Azospirillum brasilense: one gene and its partner. The protein of the gene in region 2 interacts with the protein of the main gene of each other region in a pairwise test. Links are inferred from orthologs where the notes say so. Each region holds a gene or a part of one and is shown on either strand. Other genes may lie near its edges. The genes, in order: D3869_RS04680 and mtgA.

Region 1 (4,887 bases), 1.1 Mb from region 2 along the record:
ACGCGCTTGCGCGTGCCGCGGCCCTTCACCGGCGCGATGGTGGACAGCGCGCGGGCCGCCGCGGCGACGTCGGCGCCCAGCGCCTTGACCGCCAGCAGAACGGCGAGGCTGTTCATCACCCAATGCCGGCCGGGCAAGGCCAGGCAGTACTGGATGCGCTCGCCGCGAATGACCGCGGTCACGGCGCTGCAGGTGGCGTGCAGCGAGCAGTCCACCAGACGGGCGTCGGCATCGGCGTGGGAGCCGAAGCTCCAGATCCGGCTCAGCCCCTGGGTGCGCGCGGCGGCCAGCAGGCGCGCGAAATGCGGGTTGTCGCGGTTCAGCACGGCGACCCCGTTGGGGTTCATGCCCTCGAAGATCTCGGCCTTGGCGTCGGCGATCGCCTCGACGGAGTCGAAGAACTCCAGATGGGCCGCCTCGACCGTGGTGATGACCGCGACGTCGGGCATGACCTGCCGCGACAGGGGGCCGAGTTCGCCGGCGTGGTTCATGCCCAGCTCGAACACGCCGAACTCGCTGTCCTCCGGCATGCGGGCCAGCGACAGGGGTACGCCCCAATGGTTGTTCAGGCTGCCTTCGGTGGCGAAGGTGCGGCCCTGCGCCGACAGGACGTGGCGCAGCGCCTCCTTGGTGCTGGTCTTGCCGACCGAGCCGGTGACGCCCACCACCCTGGCCTGGGTGCGCAGCCGCGCGACGTGGCCGAGATCGCCCAGCGCCGCCAGCGTGTCCTGCTCCACCGCCAGGAGGGAGGCGTCGCCCGGCACGCCGGGCGGCACGGTGCTGACCAGCGCCGCGGCGGCGCCGGCCTCCAGCGCCTTGGCGACGAAGTCGTGGCCGTCGAAGTTCGGCCCCTTGATGGCGACGAACAGGTCGCCCGGCGCCACCTTGCGGCTGTCGATGCTGACCCCGGTCGCCGCCCAGGAGCGCGTCGCCTGACCGCTGGTGGCGGCGGCGGCGTCCTCGGCGGTCCACAGGACGGTCTTGGCCTCGCTCATGCTGCTCCAACCTCTGCCACGGCGGCTCGTGCCTCGGTCGCGTCGTCGAAGGGAAGGACCTCCGTCCCGACGATCTGACCATGCTCATGTCCCTTGCCGGCGATGACCAGGACGTCACCGGGCTGAAGGCTGCGGACGGCGGCGCGGATGGCCTCGCGCCGGTCGCCGATCTCCTCCAGGGCCGGGTGGCCCGCCAGGACCTCCTTGCGGATGGCCGCCGGCACCTCGGTGCGCGGGTTGTCGTCGGTGACGATGGCGCGGTCGGCCAGACGGCCGGCCAGCTCCCCCATCACCGGCCGCTTCCCGCGGTCGCGGTCGCCGCCGCACCCGAACACCGCGATCAGGCGGTTCCGGGCGTGCTGCTTCAGCGCCAGCAGCACCGTTTCCAGCGCGTCGGGCGTGTGGGCGAAATCGACATAGACCGCCGCCCCGCAGGGGTGGGTGGCGACGTGCTGCAGGCGCCCCGGCACGCCTTCCAGGCGGGTCAGGGTGGCCAGAGCCTCGTCACGGTCCGCGCCGGAGCCGATCACCAGGCCGAGCGCGCACAGCACGTTCCACGCCTGGAAGCGGCCCGCCAGCGGCAGGTCCACGGTGATGTCGCGGCCCAGGACCGTCAGGTCCAGGCGCTGGCCGTGGGCCAGCGGCTCGACCCCGTTCACCCGGATCTCGCGACCGGCCAGACCGTATCCGAAGACGCGGTGACCGCGCTGTGAACAAATCCCGGCAAGTTCGGCAAAGGTGCCGCTGTCGGCGTTCAGGACGGCGGTTCCCCCATCGGGCAACACCCGTCCGAACAGCATCGCCTTGGCCTGGAGATAGGCCTCCATGGTGCCGTGGTAGTCCAGATGGTCGCGGGTCAGGTTGGTGAAGCCCGCGGCCTTGAGGGCCACGCCGTCGAGACGGAACTGCTCCAGCCCGTGGCTGGACGCCTCCATCGCCAGATGTTCGATTCCCTTGTCCTTGACGGCGGCGAGGTCGCGATGGAGCGACACCGGGTCCGGCGTGGTCATCCCGCCGTAATCGTCCAGCCCCGGCCCGATCAGCCCCAGCGTGCCCAGGCTGGCCGCCTTCAGGCCCATCAGGTCCCACATCTGGCGGGCGAACTGGACGGTGGAGGTCTTGCCGTTGGTTCCCGTCACGGCGACCACGGTGTCCGGCTGCCGCCCGTGGAAGGCGGCGGCGAGGCGCGCGAAGAGGCGGCGCGGCTGCTCGTCCGTGATCAGCGTCGCGGCGCTGCCGGCGGGCAGGGCGGTCCCGGCGGGCGCCACCACGGCGACGGCGCCCTTGGCGAGCGCGTCGGCGATGAAGACGCGCCCGTCCGCCTTCGCGCCCGGCAGGGCGGCAAAGACGAAACCGGGCCTGACCGCGCGGCTGTCCGCGGTCAACCCGGTCACGTCGATGGCTGGCACTTCGACGGCGGACCCCTCGACGGAGGAGGACGTCGCGTCAGCGCGGCTTGTTGCCAGCAGGTGGGACAGAAGCAACGGTGCTGCCTTTCGGTTGCGCGGGCGGAGGCGGCGGTGCGGGCGGGGTCGTCTGACCGGCGGTGTTGATGTAGGTGGCGTTGATGACGTCGGGGGAAGCCTCGTCCACCGGCTGGACGCCCAGCAGCGGGCCGATCTGCTTCACGATCCGGCCGACCGCGGGGGCGGCGACCCAGCCGCCGGTGGCGAAGCCGTAGGTCTTCTTGGTGCCCTTCGGCTCGTCCACCAGGACATAGACGATGTAGCGGGGATCGTGCATCGGGAAGGCGCCGAGGAACGACGACATGCGGGAGTTCCGGGCGTAGCTCCGGCCCTTCTGCTTCTCCGCCGTGCCGGTCTTGCCGCCGACGACGTAGCCCTTGGCGTTGGCCGACTTCGCCGTGCCGTCGGTGACCACGAAGCGGAACAGCCGGCGCATCATCGCCGAGGTCTTCGGGCTGATGACCTGCTCGCCCGGGACCTCGGCCGCGGGATCGCGCTTCAGCAGGGTCGGCGGGTGCAGCACGCCGCCGTTGATGATCGAGGCGGCGGCGTTGACCGTGTGCATCGGGCTGACCGACATGCCGTGGCCGAAGGAGATGGTCATGGTGTTGACCTCCCGCCACGGGTTGGGCACCAGCGGCCAGCCGTTCTCCGGCAGCTCCAGCGTGGTCGGGCGGGTCATCCCCAGCTTGGTCAGGAAGGACTTCTGGTGCTGCACGCCGAGCGTCAGGGCCATGCGCACCGAGCCCAGGTTCGACGATTCCTGGAACACCTCGGCCACCGTCAGGTTGTGGCGGAAGGGGTGGTATTCGCGGATCGTGAAGCGGCCGACCTGGATGTTGTTGATCGTGTCGAAGGTGTCGGAGACGCGGATCTTGCCCGAATCCAGCGACATCGCCGTGTTGAAGATCTTGAAGGTGGAGCCCATCTCGTACACGCCGAGCGTCGCGCGGTTGAACAGCGTGTCCGGGTCGAGCCCCGTCGGGTTGTGCGGATCGAAATCGGGCAGCGAAACCATCGACATGACTTCGCCGTTGCGGACATCGTAGATGATGCCGGTGGCGCCGATGGCGCTGAACTCCTCAATCGTCGTCTGCAACTCCTTCTTCATGATGTGCTGAAGGCGCAGGTCGATCGAAAGCTGCAGCGGCTTCGGGTCGGTGGTCAGCCGCTTGTTGAACTGCTGCTCCAGCCCGGCGAGGCCGTTGTTGTCCACGCCGGTGAAGCCGACCAGATGCGAGGTCAGGTTGGAGGCCGGGTAGAAGCGGCGCTCCTCCCGTTCGAAATAGACGCCCGGCAAGCCCAGCCGGAACACCGCCGCCTGCTGCTTGGGCGTCAGGTTGCGCTTGATCCAGACGAACCGCTTGTCGCCGCTGAGCTTGGTCAGCAGGTCCTTGTAGTCCAGCTCCGGCAGGGCGGTAGTCAGCTTGCGCGCCACCTCGTCCGGGCGGCTGATCAGCTTCGGGTCGGCGTAGAGCGACTGCGTGGCGAGCGAGGTCGCCAGCAGGTTGCCGTTGCGGTCCACGATGTCGGCGCGGTTGACCGGCGGGGCGTCGACCTCCGCGGCCATGCGCGGGCGCGGTTCCGCCGCGTGGTTGAACAGCGTCGCGTCCACCAGCTTCACGCCGATGGCGGAGAAGACCACGGCGACCATGGCCGCGGTCACCATCAACCGGTTCCGGCTCTGCTCCAGCGCGACCGACAGCGACGTCCGCGGCTTGGAAGCCGGGGGCGGAACGCTGTAGGCGCCGTGCGCGGGATCGATGCCGGGCGGCGGAACGCTCATCGGTTGGCTCCGAGACGGGCGACGAGAAGACCGATGCTGTCATGCTGGGCCGGCGCGGCCGCGGGCGGGGCGGCCTGGGCCTGCTGCGGCTGCGGGCGCGCCGCGGGCGGCGCCAGCGTCCGCGCGGTGACCGGCGGCTTGGTGGCGACTTCCGTCGGCTTGGTCGTCACCACCGGGGCCGGGGCCGACTTGGCGGCGGAGGGGAGCGGCGGCACCTTGGCCGAGGCCGGCACGATGGCCGAGGGCTTGATCGGGGCCGGCTTGATCGGCGAGGCCGAGGCCGGAATGATCACGCCGCCCTGAATGATGGCGCCGCCGCCCACGACGCTGTCCCCGGTCGAGGCCGTCGCCACGTTCGGCGCCTTGCCCGGCGTCTGGTTGCGGACCATCGGCGGCAGCGGAGCCTCCTCCGGCGCGACGGTGGGGGAGGGGCGCATCGGGACGATGTTCATCGCCACGAACTGGCGCGCCTCGGTCGGCTGCAGCGCCAGATGCTCGCGCGACAGGGTCTCGAGACGGGTCGGGTCGTTGAGGAAGCTCCACTCGGCCTTGAGGACCTGGATGGCCTCCTGCTCCACCATGATCTTGCGGTTGAGCGAGCCCAGCTTCTCTTCCAGCTCCTGAACCTCGTAGCTGGTCT
Region 2 (16,627 bases):
GGCGCGACGCGGGACGAATGGGCGCTGAACGTCGAGACGAAGAAGGTCCTCGACCCCAAGATCAAGGTGAGCGCGACCTGCGTCCGCGTCCCCGTCTTCATCGGCCATTCCGCCGCCATCACCATCGAATGCGTCGAGCCGCTGACCGCCGAGGAGGCCCGCCGCATCCTGCGCAAGGCGCCGGGCATGCAGGTGATCGACCAGCACGAGAACGACGGCTACATCACCCCGGTCGAGGTCGCCGGCGACGACCCGGTCTTCGTCAGCCGCATCCGCGAGGACTACACGGTGGACAACGGCCTGTCCTTCTGGGCGTCCACCGACAACCTGCGCAAGGGCGCCGCGCTCAACGCCGTGCAGATCGCCGAGCTGCTGGTGAAGGAGTATCTCGACGCGTGATCCCGATCCGCTCCTCCCGTCCGGACGACGCCCCGGTCCTCTTTGCCGTCTGGCTCGCCGCGGTGCGCAGCACGCACGATTTCCTGAGCGAGGAGGACATTGCCTTCTACGCCGACCTCGTGCGCGACCAGTATCTTCCGGCGGCGGCGCTGCTGGTCGCGGTGGACGGCGACGACCGGCCGGTCGGTTTCCTGGGCATGACCGGGTGCAAGATCGACACGCTGTTCGTCGATCCGGCGTGGCACGGCCGGGGGATCGGCCGCGCCCTGGTCGCCCGCGCTCGCGACGGCGGACCGCATCTGACGGTGGATGTGAACGAGCAGAACGGCGCCGCCCGGGCCTTTTATCGGCGCCTCGGCTTCCGGGAGGTCGGGCGCTCCGCGCTGGACGACAGCGGCCGCCCGTTCCCCTTGCTGCATCTGGCCCTTTAAAGCGGATTGCAATCCGCTTTGGACCGCGCCGGCGGTCCCGGTCGCACATGCGACCGGAGCCCGCCGGCGAATGAGGCGCTATGAGTCCAAAGCGAACGGAAGTTCGCTTTAGCTCCGGCCGACGCGAACCGACCGGAGCCAGAAGGGCTTACTTGACGAACAGCCGGTACAGGGCCGAGTGGTCCAGCCCGCCGTCGCCCTGCTCGGCCAGCAGTTCGAACAGCTCCAGGCTGAGGCCCAGCGCGGGAAGCTGGATGCCGGACTGCTCCGCCAGTTCCTCCGCCTGCTTCAGGTCCTTGATCTGGGTGACCACGCGGCCGCCCGGCGTGAAGTCGCCGGAGACCATGCGCTGGCCGTGCAGGTCCAGGATGCGCGATTCGGCAAAGCCGCCGCGGATGGCGTCGCGGACCTTGCCCGGCTCCACCCCCGCCGCCTTGGCCAGCGCCAGCGCCTCGGCCACCGCGCCGATGCTCAGCGCGACGATCACCTGATTCGCCATCTTGGCGACCTGACCGGCCCCGCTGCCGCCGACATGGGTGATGCGCTGGCCCATCGCCTGGAACAGCGGCAGGGCGCGCGCGAAGGCCTCCTCCGTGCCGCCGGCCATGATGGTCAGGGTGCCGGCCTCCGCCGCCACCGTGCCGCCGGACACCGGGGCGTCCACCCAGTCGGCGCCCTTGGCGCGGACGGCCTCGGCCAGCTTGCGGGTCGCCCCGACCGCCGTGGTGCCCATGTCGATGACGAGATGGCCGGGCCGCAGCGCGTCCATCAGCGCGGCGGCCACCGCCTCCACAGCCACGGTGTCCGACAGCATCAGCACGATGGAGTCGGCGCGGGCGGCGACCTCGGCGGGCCCGGCGGCGGGGCTCATGCCCTCGGCCGCCAGCTCCTCGACGGGGCCGGGGCTGCGGCTGCTGATCACCAGGGCCGCGCCGGCCTTCGCCAGATTGCGAGCCATCGGCCGGCCCATCAGGCCCAGCCCGATGAAGCCGACCGTACGGTCCTTGAGGTTGGCCATGTCCCTGGCTGTCATGCTCCCGGCCGTCACAGGCGGGTATGGCGCGCCCGCGCGCCGCGTTCGATGGCGGCGGCGCACAGCCGGTCCACGCCCAGCTTGTGCCGGATCAGCTCCAGCATCCGCAGTTCCTCCTGCGAGGCCGACGGGTCCGCCGCGGCGATGTCGCAGGCGAGCGCGTAGGCGGTCTCGGACAGCTTGGACGGAATGGCCTCCTTGACGATCTGGAGCGTCGTCTCCAGCCCGTCGGCGTCGGCCAGCAGGCCGGAGCATTCGCGGGTCACGTCGGTCAGCCGGTCGATGTCGAAATCCTTGAAGATCGGCAGGTAGCGGACGTTCTCGCCGATGGCCTCAAGCTCCGCGTCCGTCATGTCGCCGTCGCACGCCGACACCAGCACCATGACGTAGATGAGCGCGCTGTGATGGTTGATCATCGAAACTCCTGCGGAAAAAGGGCCCCGCCCAATCTTGCCCGCCCCCCGCGCGCCGTCAAGGGAGGGAGCGCCGTCAAGGGAGCTATGCCCGGGGCGGACGGGTGGGTCCCTCGACAGGGGACGGGTTGCCCCTTAAGGTCGCCCCCCATGTCGGTGGTCTTCAACGTGGCGCTCCCGGTCTTCGCCATCATCCTGGCGGGCGTCCTTTCCGGTAAGGCGAAGCTGCTCGGTCCCGCCTCGTCGGAGGCGCTGAACAAGTTCGTCTACTGGATGGCCCTGCCGCCGGTGCTGTTCCTCGGAACGGCCAAGCGCTCGCTGCCCGAGATCTTCAACGGCCCCTTCATCGGCGCCTTCCTCGGCTCGATGCTGGCGGTCTACGCGCTGGGCGCCCTGCTCGGCTGGCTGATCCACCGCGAGCGGACGCAGATCCAGTGCATGCAGGGGCTGAACGCCTGCTTCTCCAACACCGGCTACATGGGCATCCCGCTGTTCCTGGCGGCCTTCGGCCCCGACCGTCTGGCCCCGGCCATCCTCGCCACCGTCATCATGAGCGCGATCATGGTCGGCATCGCGGTGATCTGGCTGGAGTTCGCCAACAGCCAGGGCGGCGGCATCGGCAAGGCGCTGCGCGACGTCGGCCGGGCGCTGGTCAAGAACCCGCTGATCATTTCCACGGCCCTGGGGCTCGCCTGGTCGGTCTTCCTATCCGGCGTGCCGGTGCCGCGCCCGGTCGCCATCTACTGCGACCTGATGGGCGCCTCCGCCGGCCCCTGCGCCCTCTTCGCCATCGGCCTGTTCCTGGCGACCCAGAGCCTGAAGGCCAATTTTCTGGAGGTCGGCTGGATCAGCGCGTGCAAGCTGGTGGTGCAGCCGGCGCTGGCCTGGCTGCTCATCCAGACGCTGTTCCCGCTGGACCCCTTCTGGGCCGGGTCGGCCATCATCCTCGCCGGCCTGCCCACCGGCGCCTTGACCTTCGTGGTGGCCAGCCAGTACCGCATCTATGTGGAGCGCACCTCCGCCGCGATCCTGATGTCCACCATCGCCAGCGTGGTCACCCTGTCCGTCCTGCTGGCCACCTACGCGCCGCCGCTCTGAACCTTGGCTTGCGGTCGCCCGGTCGTGTTCGCCTCTTCGGCTGCTCATCTTTCCTGACACAAAGACATCATTGAACAAGTGTCGCGCAGAACACGCCGCGTCGGTTTTGCATATTTTTTAATAATTGCCGCTCCATCATTTGATACAGGCAAGTCCAACGCCCCACGCAGGGACGTCTGGACTGCCAAATACTTTCGTTCAGACTCATAACAATCGACCGCCGCCGCATCGTTTCGGGGGAAAGAGATACGCGCCATGTCCATGCTGAGTTCCATGACCATCCGGACCAAGGTGGTCGCCGCCACCGTCTGTGTCCTGCTGATGTCGGTCGCCCTGGGACTGTTCGCCGTTGACCGGCTGAGCACCGTCAACCACGCCGCTGAGGAAATCCGCTCCAACTGGCTGCCCAGCGTCACCGCCATCGGGGAGATCGACGGCGCGGCCAACGATTACCGCATCCTGGAGGCGTCCCACATCCTGGCGCTCCACCCCGCGGAAATGGCCGAGGTCGAAAAGGAAATGACCACGGTTCTGAACCGCTTGGCGGAGGCCCGGCGGAAGTATGAACCGCTGTTGGCCCCCGGTTGGGAAACCCAGACCTTCAAGCGCTGGGAGGCCGCCTGGGACAGCTATCTGAAGATCAGCCAAGGCAAGCTGCTTTCCTCCTCCCGGGCCAACGAGAACGAGAAGGCCACCGGCATCTATCGGGAGGACTCGCGCAAGGCGTTCGACGAATGCTCCGCGCTCATCAACGAGCTGACCGCCTCCAACGTCCAGAACGCCGCGAAGGCGGCGGACTCCGGGCGGGCCACCTATGTCGGGGCGCGGAACTGGATTCTGGGCGCCATCGCCTTCGTGGCGGTCCTCTGCCTGTTCGCCGGCATCGCCATGACCAAGTCGGTCGCCCGGCCCATCGTCGCCCTGACCGCCATCATGGACCGTCTGGCCAAGCGCGACCTCGGCATCGCGGTGGAAGGCGGCGCCCGCCGGGACGAGATCGGCGCCATGGCGCGTGCGGTGCAGGTCTTCAAGGACGGCCTGATCGAGGCGGAGCGCCTGACCGCCGCCCAGGCCGCCGAGGAGGAGAACAAGCGCCGCCGCACCGAGCGGATCGATTCGCTGATCCGCAACTTCGACGGCGCGGTGCACAGCGTCCTGCAGACCGTGGGCGCCGCGGCGTCGCAGCTCGACACCACCGCCCGCAGCATGACCGACATCGCCGAGCACACGCGGGCCGAGGCCGGCAGCGCAGCGGCGGCGGCCGAACTGACCTCCGCCAACGTGCAGACCGTCGCCGCCGCGTCGGAGGAGATGGCCGCCTCCATCACCGAGATCTCCCAGCAGGTGTCGCAGTCGGCCGGCATCGCCGGCAAGGCGGTGGACGAGGCCGACCGCACCAACGCCACCGTGCAGGGGCTGTCGGAAGCGGCCCAGCGCATCGGCGACGTGGTGGACCTGATCCAGAACATCGCCGCCCAGACCAACCTGCTGGCCCTCAACGCCACCATCGAGGCGGCCCGCGCCGGCGAGGCCGGCAAGGGCTTCGCCGTCGTGGCGAGCGAGGTCAAGAGCCTCGCCAACCAGACCTCCAAGGCGACGGAGGAGATCGCCCAGCAGATCGCCGGCATCCAGGCGGCCACCGGCGGGGCGGTCGGCGCGATCCGCGGGATCGGGGCGACCATCTCCTCGATCAACGACATCTCCTCCTCCATCGCCGCCGCCATCGAGGAGCAGGGGGCGGCGACCCAGGAGATCAGCCGCAACGTCCAGCAGGCGGCGCAGAGCACCCAGGAGGTGACCAGCAACATCGGCCGCGTGTCGCAGGCCGCGACCGAGACCGGCAGCGCCGCGAGCCAGGTGATGTCGGCCTCCGGCGACCTGAACCAGGGGGCGATGCGCCTGAAGAGCGAGGTGGAGAACTTCCTCGTCGCCATCAAGGCGGCCTGAGGATCCCCCGATCAGGACCGGAGGGCGGCAGTGGGACCGTCCTCCGGTCCCGCTCCTGTTGCCAAGCCGCCGCTGCCCGTATAATGTGCACCGCGCATCAAGAGTTGAGCGGACGCTCAACGCCAACCTGCTTTCCCGAGCAAGGTGGCGTCCCGAAGGGGGATGTGGCCGGACCGGCAAACAAACGGGGTTCGCCATGACGTCTGTTCCGACCGATGCACCGACAGCGGAGCCGGACGAGTCATGCCCATCAGGATACCCAACGATCTTCCCGCCTTCACCGCCCTCCAGACCGAGGGCGTCATGGTCATGCAGGAGGCCGACGCCGTCCGGCAGGACATCCGGCCGCTGCGCTTCGGCCTGCTCAACCTGATGCCCGACAAGATCCGGACCGAGACGCAGATCGCCCGCCTTCTGGGCAACACGCCGCTTCAGGTCGAGCTGTCGCTGATCCGGATCACCAACCATGTGCCGCGCAACACCGCGGCGGACCACATGAGCGCCTTCTACCGCTCATGGGAGGACGCGCGCCGCGAGACGTTCGACGGCTTCATCATCACCGGCGCCCCGGTCGAGACGATGCCCTTCGAGGAGGTGTCCTACTGGGACGAGCTGTGTTCGGTCTTCGACTGGACGCAGAGCCACGTCCACGCCTGTCTGAACATCTGCTGGGCGGCGCAGGCCGCCGTTCATCATTTCCACGGCGTGCCGAAGCATCTTCTGCCGCGAAAGGCGTCCGGGGTCTACCGGCACCGCAACCGCGCCCCCGCCTCGCCCTACCTGTGCGGCCTGTCCGACGGCGTGCCCATCCCGGTCTCGCGCTGGACCGAGGTGCGCGAGGAGGACATCCTCCCGGAAAGCGGCCTGCGCGTGCTCCTCGATGCCCCGGAGACCGGCCCCTGCCTGCTGGAGGACGCCGCCCACCGGTCGCTGCACATGTTCAACCACATCGAGTACGACACGGACACGCTGCGCAACGAGTATGTCCGGGACGTCGCCAAGGACCCGGCCACGCCGGTTCCCCAGGGCTATTTCCCCGACGACGACCCGAGCCAGCCGCCGGAGAACCGGTGGCGGAGCCACGCCCATCTGCTGTTCGCCAACTGGATCAACCAAGTCTACCAGACGACGCCCTTCGACCTCGCGCGCATCGGCAAAGCCGGATAGGCCGCCGTCACGGCGGCTTGGCCGCCCCATCGCCGCTCACCCCCTGTTGCGCCCCATCGTCCATCTGCAAGGCGAGCCAGAGCAGATGAGCCACGGCGGCCGGGCTGACACCGGTCGGACGGGAGCCGCCCGCACCGTCCGCCGCCAGACCGTACAGGGCCGCCACCAGATGGCCCTTGGCGCGGGGCGACAGCCGGCGGCCCCGGTCGGCCAGCCCCTGCTCGACCAGGGCGACCGCCTCGCTCAACAGCGCGAGGTCGAGCACCGACCGGGGAGGGGCGGCATCCCGCGGCGGAAGCGGAAGAGCACCGTCGCCGGACTCCGGCCGCCCGGCCGCCATCCGCATGCGGCCCCGGCCGGTCAGCAACCAGTTCATATCGATGCCGAGGGTGGCCAGTTCCGACAGGGTCTCCCCCTTCGGCAGCTTGCCGTTCAACTCGTAGGACTGCCACGTGTTCTCCCCGAGGCGGAATCGGCGAGACATTGTTTTTTGTGTCTCACCGAGAAATTCGCGCACGGTTTTGAGCCGGTCCCCAAGCTGCACCATGCCGGCTTCTCCCAAGCCTGGAGAGGAAGCCTCCATTTCCACGGTGAACTTGCTTCCCACGGCGCCCCGCTCGCGACGAGGCCGATCGTCGGTTGCACGTTTTCTCATGTTGCGACGATACGTATTATCGTGTAAGAAACGCTGGGATACGCGGTGCGCAGCACTTTTACGCATGGATACGACATGGCCATTCTCGGTGTGCGCTCCATTCATTCCGCCTATGATCCGGGCTCCGCGGGGCCACCGGTGAGCGTCTGCACGCGACACTAGAAACCGTGCATCCCCGAAGGGCCTTCAGGTTCCGCACCGGTAGAGTCGCGAAGTCTCCTTCACCGCCCGCGGGAGCACGGCGGCCATGATGACTGCGGGACGCCAGTCTCTTCCGGACCGACGTCTTCGAAGGCGTCCCGCGAATCTCTCCGCATGGTCGCCCCTTGGCCGCCGACCAATCCTTCAACTTATCGCAGAACATGTGGGTTTTTGCATTGCCCATCCGCGCGCCCATGCGGTCGGGCGTGCGGAGCGTGTGCGGCATCGCCTCACTGTCACACAATGAACAATTTTGCCGCAACCGGTTCATTGCGTAATTCATAATTATCAACGAAGACGAACAGAAATAAAAAGCCCTCTTTGGTGACGCGCGAGGAAGCCAACCACCAAAACAACAGAAAAGAGAAAAACACCATGAACGACATCAGCGTTAAAACAAAAACCTTCGCCGTTTTTGCGTTTCTATCCTTGCTTCTCGCTGGAATCGGCACCTTGGGAATCAACCGGCTGTCGGTGGTCAACGACAGCTCGACGGAAATCGCCAGCTTCTGGATGCCGCGGGTCGTTCAGGTCAACGTCGTGAACGACGCCGTGTCGAACTTCCGTATCCTGCAGAGCACCCACATCCTCAGCGCCACCGAGACGGAGATGACCGCGGTGGAGAAGCGGATGGACGAGATGGAAGCCGGCATCGCCAACGCCCGCCGGACCTACGAAGGGACGCTGCGCACCGCCGAAGGGCGCAGTCTGTTCGCCCAGTTCGAACAGCAGTGGGCGCAGTATCTCACCCTGCACCGTCAGATCACCGCCCTGTCGCGGCGCAACGAAAACGCCGCCGCCAACGCCCTGTTCCGCGACGCGGCCGACAAGGGCTTCCAGGAGGTCGGACGGACGCTCGACGCCATGATCGACCACAACAACCGCGGGGCCGCCAAGGCGAGCGACGACGCCGACGCCGTCTACGCCCAGTCCAGCACGATGCTCATCGTCGCGCTGCTCATCGGCATCGCCGTCTGCCTGGGCGGCGCGCTGATGATGATCCGCGGCGTCTCCTCGCCGATCGGCGCGATGACCGAGGCGATGCGCCGGCTGGCCGGCGGCGACAAGACGACGGCCATTCCCTTCGCCAGCCGGGGCGACGAGATCGGCGCGATGGCCACGGCGGTGCAGGTCTTCAAGGACGGGCTGATCGAGGCCGACCGGCTGGCCGCCGCGCAGGCCGCCGAGCAGGCCGCCAAGCTGCGGCGGACCGAGGCGGTCGAGCGGTTGATCGCCTCCTTCGAGGATCAGGTCGCCGACGCTCTGCGCAACGTCGCCGCCGCCGCGACCGAGCTGGACACCACCGCCCAGAGCATGGCGGTCACCGCCCGCCAGACCAACGACCAGGCGGCCAACGCCGCCGCCGCCGCGGAGCAGACCAGCGCCAACGTGCAGACGGTCGCCAGCGCCGCGGAGGAGATGTCCAGCTCCATCGGGGAGATCGGGTCGCAGGTCACCCGCTCCACCGGCATCGCCGGACAGGCGGTGCAGGAGGCCGGCCGCACCACCGACTCCGTGCGCGGGCTGGCCGAGGCCGCGCACCGCATCGGCGCCGTGGTGCAGCTCATCACCAACATCGCCGGCCAGACGAACCTGCTGGCGCTGAACGCCACCATCGAGGCGGCCCGCGCCGGCGAGGCCGGCAAGGGCTTCGCCGTCGTCGCGTCGGAGGTGAAGCAGCTCGCCAACCAGACCGCCCGCGCGACGGACGAGATCGCCGCCCAGATCCAGGCGATCCAGGAGGCCACCGCCGGCTCGGTCGGCGCCATCGAGGGGATCGGCCGCACCATCGCGGCGATCAACGAGATCTCCACCTCCATCGCCGCCGCGATCGAGGAGCAGTCCGCCGCGACCAACGAGATCTCGCGCAACGTCCAGCAGGCGGCGATCGGCACGCGCGAGGTGTCCAGCAACATCGCCCAGGTGACCGAGGCCGCCGGCACCACCGGGGCCGCCGCCCATCAGGTGCTGGGTGCGGCCGGCGGGCTGGCCTCCCAGGCAGAGAACCTGCGCCGCGACGTGGAGAGCTTCCTGGCGGCGATCCGCGCCGCCTGAGGCGCTGTCCGGTTCCTGCGGGGTCTCACCAGCCCCGCAGGAACTCCGCCGTCGCCTCCACCGCCTCCTTGATGCCGACGCGGCGGACCTCCACCCCCTCGGGGAAGGCGCCGAACAGGCGGCTCGGCATCATCGGGTCGAGCAGCACGAACACCCCGGTGTCGTCGGCCCGCCGCACCAGCCGGCCGAAGGCCTGCTTCAGCCGCAGCCGCGCGATCATGTCCTCGTAGCGCCGCCGCCCGAAGGCGTCGCGGCGGGCACGGTGCAGGATGTCCGGACGCGGCCAGGGCACGCGGTCGAACACGATCAGCCGCAGCGAGCGGCCCGGCACGTCCACCCCGTCGCGCACCGCGTCGGTGCCGAGCAGGCAGGCGTGCTCCTCCCCCCGGAAGATGTCGATCAGGGTCGCCACGTCCAGCGGGTCGACATGCTGGGCGTAAAGCGGGACGCCGGTGGCGTCCAGCGGCTCCACGATGCGGTCGTAGACGGCGCGCAGGCGGCTGATCGCGGTGAACAGCCCAAGCCCGCCGCCGCCCGCCGCCTGGAACAGCGTGCGGTAGGCGGACGCCACCTGCCCCAGATCGTCCTTGCGCACGTCGGTGACCACCATCACCCGCGTGCGGTTGGGGTAGTCGAAGGGCGACGGCACCTGGGCGCGCAGCGCCGGCTTGGGCAGGTGGCTGGCGCCGCAGCGGTCCTCCGCCGCCTGCCAGTCCATGGCGGTGTCGCCGGTACCGTCGGTCAGCGTGGCGGAGGTGACCACCATGCCATGCGCGGGCCCGGCCAGCGCCTCGGCGAAGGGAACGGTCGGGTCGATCCAGTGGCGGTAGAGCCCGACGTCGACGTCGCGCCCGTCGATCCGCTCCACCGCGAACCAGTCGACGAACTGCGCCGGGGTCTCCACCGGCAGTGTCTTCAGCATGGCCCGCCACGCCTCGACGGTCAGCACGCCGCGCCGGGTCAGGCTGCGCGCCATGGCGTCGATGCGCCGCCGCTGGTCGCTGTCCAGCTCCGCCGTCTCGTCCTCCAGCCTTGCCGCCAGCCGCTTCGCCAGCCCGGCCAGCGGTTCCGCCAGCCGGACCAGCGCCGCCTCAAGAGCCTCCGCGGCGTCGAGCAGCCCGTCCACCGGGTAGGCCTTGTCGGCCTCCAGGCTGTAGGGGCCGCCCTGCCCCGCCGTGCGCGAATAGACCTGCCGGCGCGCGGCGAGCAGAAAGGCCTCGGTCGGCCCCTGCGGGTTGTCGGCGGACAGCCGCGCCGCCCAGCCCTCCGCCGGCAGGACGCGGGCGCCCAGCATCACCGCGTCCATCAGCTCCTGCGCCCGCTCGTCGCTGGCGACCAGATCCTCGATGCGGCGCTTCAGCCCGCGGGCGCGGCTGCGCCCCGTCTCTTCCGCCCCCAGCAGCCAGCGCCGCAGCTCCTGGGTCTCGCGCCCGGTCAGATGCCCGGCGAAGGCGCTGTCCGCCGCGTCGAAGACATGATGCCCCTCGTCGAAGACGTAGCGGGTGGGCAGAGTCGGCTCCTCGCCGCCGCCGAGCGCCGCCTGCACCATGACCAGCGCGTGGTTGGCGATCACCACGTCAGCCTTGCGGGCGCGGCGCACGCTCTTCTCGATGTAGCAGCGGGCGTAATGGTCGCAGGCGGAATAGATGCACTCCCCCCGCCGGTCGGCGAGGCCCAGCGTCCGCCCGCGCCCGGCGATGTCGACCAGCCAGCCGGGAAAGTCGCCGCCGGTCAGGTCGCCGTCGCGCGTCGCCGCGGCCCAGCGCGCCATCAGCCCGACCCCGATGGCGTGGTGCGGCTGCATCGGCATGCCGCGAACCGCTTCCTCCAGGTTCAGCAGGCACAGGTAGTTTTCCCGGCCCTTGCGCAGCACGACCTTGCGCGCCTTGGTCGCCGGTTCGGGGTAGAGGCGGTCCAGTTCCGCGTCGATCTGGTGCTGGAGGTTGCGGGTGTAGGTGGAAATCCACACCGTGCCGCCGTTCTTCTCCGCCCACACCGTGGCCGGCGCCAGATAGCCGAGCGTCTTGCCGACGCCCGTTCCGGCCTCCGCCAGCACGACGTTCGGCGTGTCGGGCGCGGGGCGCGGGGCGAAGGCGGCGGACACCGCGCTGGCGTAGTCGGCCTGCTGCGGGCGCGGCTCGGCCACCTTGCCGGGCACGCTGGCCGACAGCATCACCGACAGCCGGCGGCGCGCCTCGTCCGGCTCCACCGGATGGTGGGCGGGCGGCGGCTCGGGCGGGCCGTCCTGCCACTCCTTGATGCGGGTCCAGACGCGCAGGCCGGCGCGGGCGGCGCCCTTCTCCGGCCCGTCCGGCTTGCCGAGCGCGGCCAGCACCGCGGGCGCCCACAGCCAGCCGGCGCGCCCCATCTCCCAGGCGAAGGCCACCGGGTCGGAGGCTTCCTCGCGCCCCGGCGTGCCGAGCAAACCCAGCAGCTTGCGCACCGCCCGGTGCAGGGCCAGCGCGTCGTCCTCCAGCCCGTCGGGGATCGGCAGGTCCAGCGCCTCGGCCAGCCCGCGCGGGGTCGGCACGCAGAAGCGGGCGGGCAGGACGAAGGCGAACAGCTCCAGCAGGTCGAAGGCGGCGAAGGGCTCGGTCCCCAGCCGGCGCGCCATCGCCCGCGCGTGGCAGACCAGCGGCGGCTGGCGGCGCGCCCGCTTCGCCGCGGCGGCGGGGGCCAATTCCTCCACCTCGCCGTCGCCGGTCAGCAGGACCACGCGCCGCGCGCCGGCGACCAGGGCCGGCGCGTCATCGAGGCTGAAGGACGGGAGGGAGGGCGCCGAGGTCAGATCCATGGCGCGCAGTATAGTGGCCCCCGCCGCCGCAATGCGAGCAAACCCGTGTTGACCGATCGGCCCGCCCCCTCGAAAGTGCTCCCCCGTCCTTGAGCGTCGCAGAGGAGAGGTCGAGCGCATGCGGTTTCCGGTCCGGCGTCTGCTGAGACTCCTGATGGCCCTGGCCGTCGCCCTGGTGGCCTTCAGCGTCGGCTGGGCGGCGCTCTACCGCGTGGCGCCGGTGCCGGCCACGCCCCTGATGCTGATCCGCGCCGCCGGAGGGTCCGGGCTGGCGCACGACTGGGTGCCCATGTCGCAAATTTCTCCCCACCTCGCCCGCGCCGTCATCGCGTCGGAGGACACGCTGTTCTGCGGCCATGGCGGCTTCGACTGGGCGGCCATCGAGGGCGCCTTCGAGGACAACGAGGAGGGCCGGCGCCTGCGCGGCGGCAGCACGATCAGCCAGCAGACCGCCAAGAACGCCTTCCTCTGGCCGGACCGCAGCTGGACCCGCAAGGGTGCTGAGGCGTGGTTCACGCTGCTGATCGAGACGCTGTGGCCCAAGAGCCGCATCCTGGAGGTCTATCTGAACATCGTGGAGTGGGATGACGGCGTCTATGGCGCCGAGGCCGCCGCCCGTCACCATTTCAAGAAGCCGGCATCGGCCCTGACCCGCCGCGAGGCCGCCCTTCTCGCCGTCGTCCTGCCCAACCCCCGCAACTGGTCCCCGAACCCGCCCGGCGCCTACGTGGCGCGGCGGGCCGGTGTGATCGAGCGGCGCATGGCGGTTGTGGAGCGCGATGGGCTGGCGGATTGCGCGAAGTGGGAAAATTGATGATCAGCCCACGCCTCCTCTCAAAAGAGACTTACAACGACGCATTTCCCCAATTTTGACGCCTTGATGCCATAGGCACATACTTTATTGACGCGTGGAGTTGACGCAAGCGAATGGAACCGCGTAGCCTTCTGTAGAAGCACAGGGGAACGCGGATGGCTGACGCTGACTTAATTTTGAAGTTTGAAATCGCGGAAGGCCGAAATCCTGATGCCGCCATTGCAGCCGAAGCCTTATCAGCATGAGCTGCTTTGCTTCGCGCCGCCGCTCTCGCTGTTGAACCAGACGCGAATGTTCGAATCGAACTGGTAGGTGTAGAGAAGGGAAGTCAAACTTTCCTGTTCGCGGTGCAAAAGGTTAAAGAATTTGTCGGTGATGTTTCTGACGGAATGGCGGAATTCCCGCTGGTCAAAAAGGCTGCTATTACGCTCGGCGGCCTAGTAACAACTACAGCCATCACAGTGGCTGTCACGAATTCGCTTACTCCTGATCCGCGCATCCCTGATGATCAGATGCAGGTATTCACAGAAACACGTGACTTACTGAAAGAGTCAGTCGAACTCCAGCGGCAGCAACAACGGTTCTACGGTATCGTTCAGGATGAGCCCGCTTACAGCCGGATTGACGTGTTTCGCTCCGATAGATCGTTGGCGTACAGCATTCCCAGGCAAGAATTCGCCGCGAGAAGCGGGCTTTGGACAGGGGATACAGACGAAATCAAGCCAGATGCCGAAACACGCATGGCAACTTGGGACGTGGTATTGATTAAGCCGGTCCTGATCCCGGCTCCCCGCCGTTGGCGGTTCGCTAAAGATGGGCTGGAGTTCAGTGCTTTGATGGAAGACGGTTCCGTCCTTCAGGCCATACACGACCGCACCTTGCCGGTTCAGGTGGCGGAAGGGGTCATGATGAAGGTCGAAATTACTTATAGAGAAATTTCCAATGGACGGACATGGATTCCGATTTCGGGGTCACATAAAATTAAACGTGTTCTTTCGCCTTTACCGCCGCGTTCTCCTGGCCCGCTTTTTTCGACCGATATTCCATAGGAACAATACCAAAAACACAAGCACCCCAGACGCGATCGTCAAGGTCCATGCCACAGAAACTCGGGCAAAGCCAACGAATGACACAATAACCGCGACGATCACGATTACGCCTGTCAGCCATTGGCGAAGAGATTCTATCTGGCGTTCGTCCTGTGACATGGCTGGCTCCTATATACTAGAATTGCATGATGCCAACCCCGAAGCAAGCCCGTGAAAGCGGTAATCTTGACCAGTCTGCCAAGAACCGAGGCACATTGAAATGATGACTGCGCCATTGGCGTGAACAGGCATGAATATCTTCATCAGACGGATTTACAAACCCCTACGCCCCGCCCCCCGACATCCGCAAACTCACCACCCCCGCCACGATCAGCAGAATCCCCGCCAGCTTCAGGAAGTTCAGCGACTCGCCGAACACCCACACCCCGATCGCCGCGATGGCCGCCGTGCCCACCGCGGACCAGATGGCGTAGGCCACGCCCACCTCGATCTCGCGCAGCGCCTGGGCCAGCATCGCGAAGGCCACCAGATAGCAGGCGACCACCGCCAGGCTGGGCCACAGGCGGGTCATGCCGTCGGACATCTTCATGGCGACGGTGCCCACGATCTCGAAGGCGATGGCGACGGACAGAAACAGCCAGCTCATGCGGGTCCTCGACGGATGATCATCTTCCAGAAATGCGCGCAAACCGTAGGACGGACAAGCGCGGCGCCCGTTGACGGACGGCGCGCTGCGCCCTAGGGTCGCTGCCTTTCTACACTTCCGTCGAGTTTTGAAGGGGCTCTACCATGACCGGCGAGCGGGAATTGGCGTTGCAGGCGAAGGCGTGGCCGTTCGAGGAGGCGCGCAAACTCGTCGCGCGCTTCGCGAAAGAGCCGCCGGCCAAAGGCTACGTCCTGTTCGAGACCGGCTACGGTCCGTCGGGCCTGCCGCACATCGGCACCTTCGGCGAGGTGGCGCGCACCACCATGGTCCGTCAGGCCTTCCAGCGGATGAGCGACATCCCGACGAAGCTCTTCTGCTTCTCCGACGACATGGACGGGCTGCGCAAGGTTCCGGACAACATCCCAAACAAGGAGCTGGTCGCCGCCAATCTCGGCAAGCCGCTGACCCAGGTCCCCGACCCGTTCGGCACGCACGACAGCTTCGGCGCGCACAACAACGCGCGGCTGCGGGCCTTCCTCGACAGCTTCGGCTTCGAGTACGAGTTCCAGTCCTCCACCGACTGGTACAAGTCGGGCCGATTCGACGAGGCGCTGCTCGGCGTGCTGCGGCGCTATGACGAGATCATGGCCGTTATGCTGCCGACGCTGGGCGAGGAGCGCCAGCAGACCTACAGCCCGTTCCTGCCCGTCTCCCCCTCCACGGGGCGCGTGCTTCAGGTCCCGGTGCTGGAGCGCGACGTGGACGCCGGCACCATCGTCTTCCAGGACGAGGACGGCAAGAAGGTCGAGGTCCCCGTCACCGGCGGCCATGTGAAGCTCCAGTGGAAGCCCGACTGGGGCATGCGCTGGTACGCGCTGGGCGTCGATTACGAGATGTACGGCAAGGACCTGATCCCGTCGGCCGAGCTGGCCGGGAAGATCGTCAACATCCTCGGCGGCACCCCGCCGCAGGGCTTCAACTACGAGCTGTTCCTCGACGACAAGGGCCAGAAGATCTCCAAGTCCAAGGGCAACGGCCTGACCATGGAGGAGTGGCTGGCCTACGCCCCGCCGGAGAGCCTCGCCCTCTACATGTTCCAGAAGCCGAAGTCGGCCAAGCGCCTGTATTTCGACGTGATCCCGCGGGCGGTGGACGAGTATCTGGCCTTCGTCGCCAAGCTGCCGGTGGAGGAGCCGGCCAAGGCGCTGGAGAACCCGGCCTGGCACATCCACAACGGCACGGCGCCGGCGGTGCGCTCGGACGTGTCCTTCAACCTGCTGCTCAACCTCGCCGGGGCGGCGAACGCCGAGACCAAGGACGTGATGTGGGGCTTCATCAGCCGCTACGCGCCCGAGGCGACGCCGGAGAACAGCCCCTTCCTGGACAAGCTGGTCGGCTACGCCGTCCGCTACTACCAAGACCAGGTGAAGCCGACGAAGCGCTTCCGCGCCCCCACCGACGCCGAGCGCGCCGCGCTGGAGGATCTGCTGACGCGGCTGGACGCCATCCCCGCCGACGCGGCGGGCGACGTCATCCAGAACGAGGTCTTCGCGGTCGGCAAGGAGCACGGCTTCACCGAGCTGCGCGCGTGGTTCCAGGCGCTCTACGAGGTGCTGCTCGGCCAGACCACCGGCCCGCGCATGGGCTCCTTCATCCAGCTCTACGGCCTGGACGAGACCAAGGCGCTGATCCGCGAGAAGCTGGCCGCCTGAGCACCGTCTCCCTTTCCCCTTCCCCGCGCCGCGGCCCGCCGCGGGGGAGGGTTTTTCCAGCGGACCGGCAAGCCTCACGAACAATCCGCCCGGCACGCAAACCGCCTTCAAGGACGGTGGCGCCCAGGGGCATGGCCGGATGGAGGTCGCTCAGCATCCGGTGAGACTTCACCCACCATAGCTCCGGTCACAAACAATACTCGCAGCCTGATC

The links.
Region 1: the proteins of mtgA (region 2) and D3869_RS04680 interact in binary tests that used the Escherichia coli proteins (3 or more experiments, as listed by UniProt). The link is inferred for Azospirillum brasilense from one-to-one orthologs.

Annotation. Positions count from the first base shown.
Region 1 is NZ_CP032345.1:940,272-945,158, reverse strand. Bases 1,845-4,844 are described here. They hold D3869_RS04680 (peptidoglycan D,D-transpeptidase FtsI family protein), read right to left. Parts: upstream 4,248-4,844; coding sequence 2,442-4,247; downstream 1,845-2,441. Other genes in these bases: ftsL (cell division protein FtsL), read right to left, coding at 4,244-4,844; D3869_RS04685 (UDP-N-acetylmuramoyl-L-alanyl-D-glutamate--2,6-diaminopimelate ligase), read right to left, coding at 1,845-2,479. In the rest of the region: D3869_RS04690 (UDP-N-acetylmuramoylalanyl-D-glutamyl-2,6-diaminopimelate--D-alanyl-D-alanine ligase), read right to left, coding at 1-995; more of D3869_RS04685, read right to left, coding at 992-1,844; more of ftsL, read right to left, coding at 4,845-4,887. UniProt on the Escherichia coli protein: Essential cell division protein that catalyzes cross-linking of the peptidoglycan cell wall at the division septum. Required for localization of FtsN.
Region 2 is NZ_CP032345.1:2,009,428-2,026,054, reverse strand. The notes cover bases 11,244-14,159. They hold mtgA (monofunctional biosynthetic peptidoglycan transglycosylase), read left to right. Parts: upstream 11,244-12,311; coding sequence 12,312-13,007; downstream 13,008-14,159. Other genes in these bases: D3869_RS09705 (hypothetical protein), read left to right, coding at 13,259-14,056; D3869_RS09715 (ATP-dependent DNA helicase), read right to left, coding at 11,244-12,193. Outside these bases: D3869_RS09760 (aspartate-semialdehyde dehydrogenase), read left to right, coding at 1-399; D3869_RS09755 (acetyltransferase), read left to right, coding at 396-830; D3869_RS09750 (NAD(P)-dependent oxidoreductase), read right to left, coding at 979-1,848; D3869_RS09745 (tellurite resistance TerB family protein), read right to left, coding at 1,875-2,279; D3869_RS09740 (AEC family transporter), read left to right, coding at 2,427-3,374; D3869_RS09735 (methyl-accepting chemotaxis protein), read left to right, coding at 3,630-5,321; D3869_RS09730 (homoserine O-succinyltransferase), read left to right, coding at 5,565-6,488; D3869_RS09725 (hypothetical protein), read right to left, coding at 6,496-6,972; D3869_RS33035 (hypothetical protein), read right to left, coding at 7,581-7,826; D3869_RS09720 (methyl-accepting chemotaxis protein), read left to right, coding at 7,720-9,399; more of D3869_RS09715, read right to left, coding at 9,425-11,243; D3869_RS09700 (DMT family transporter), read right to left, coding at 14,379-14,702; D3869_RS09695 (lysine--tRNA ligase), read left to right, coding at 14,846-16,414. UniProt on the Escherichia coli protein: Peptidoglycan polymerase that catalyzes glycan chain elongation from lipid-linked precursors. May play a role in peptidoglycan assembly during cell division in collaboration with other cell division proteins.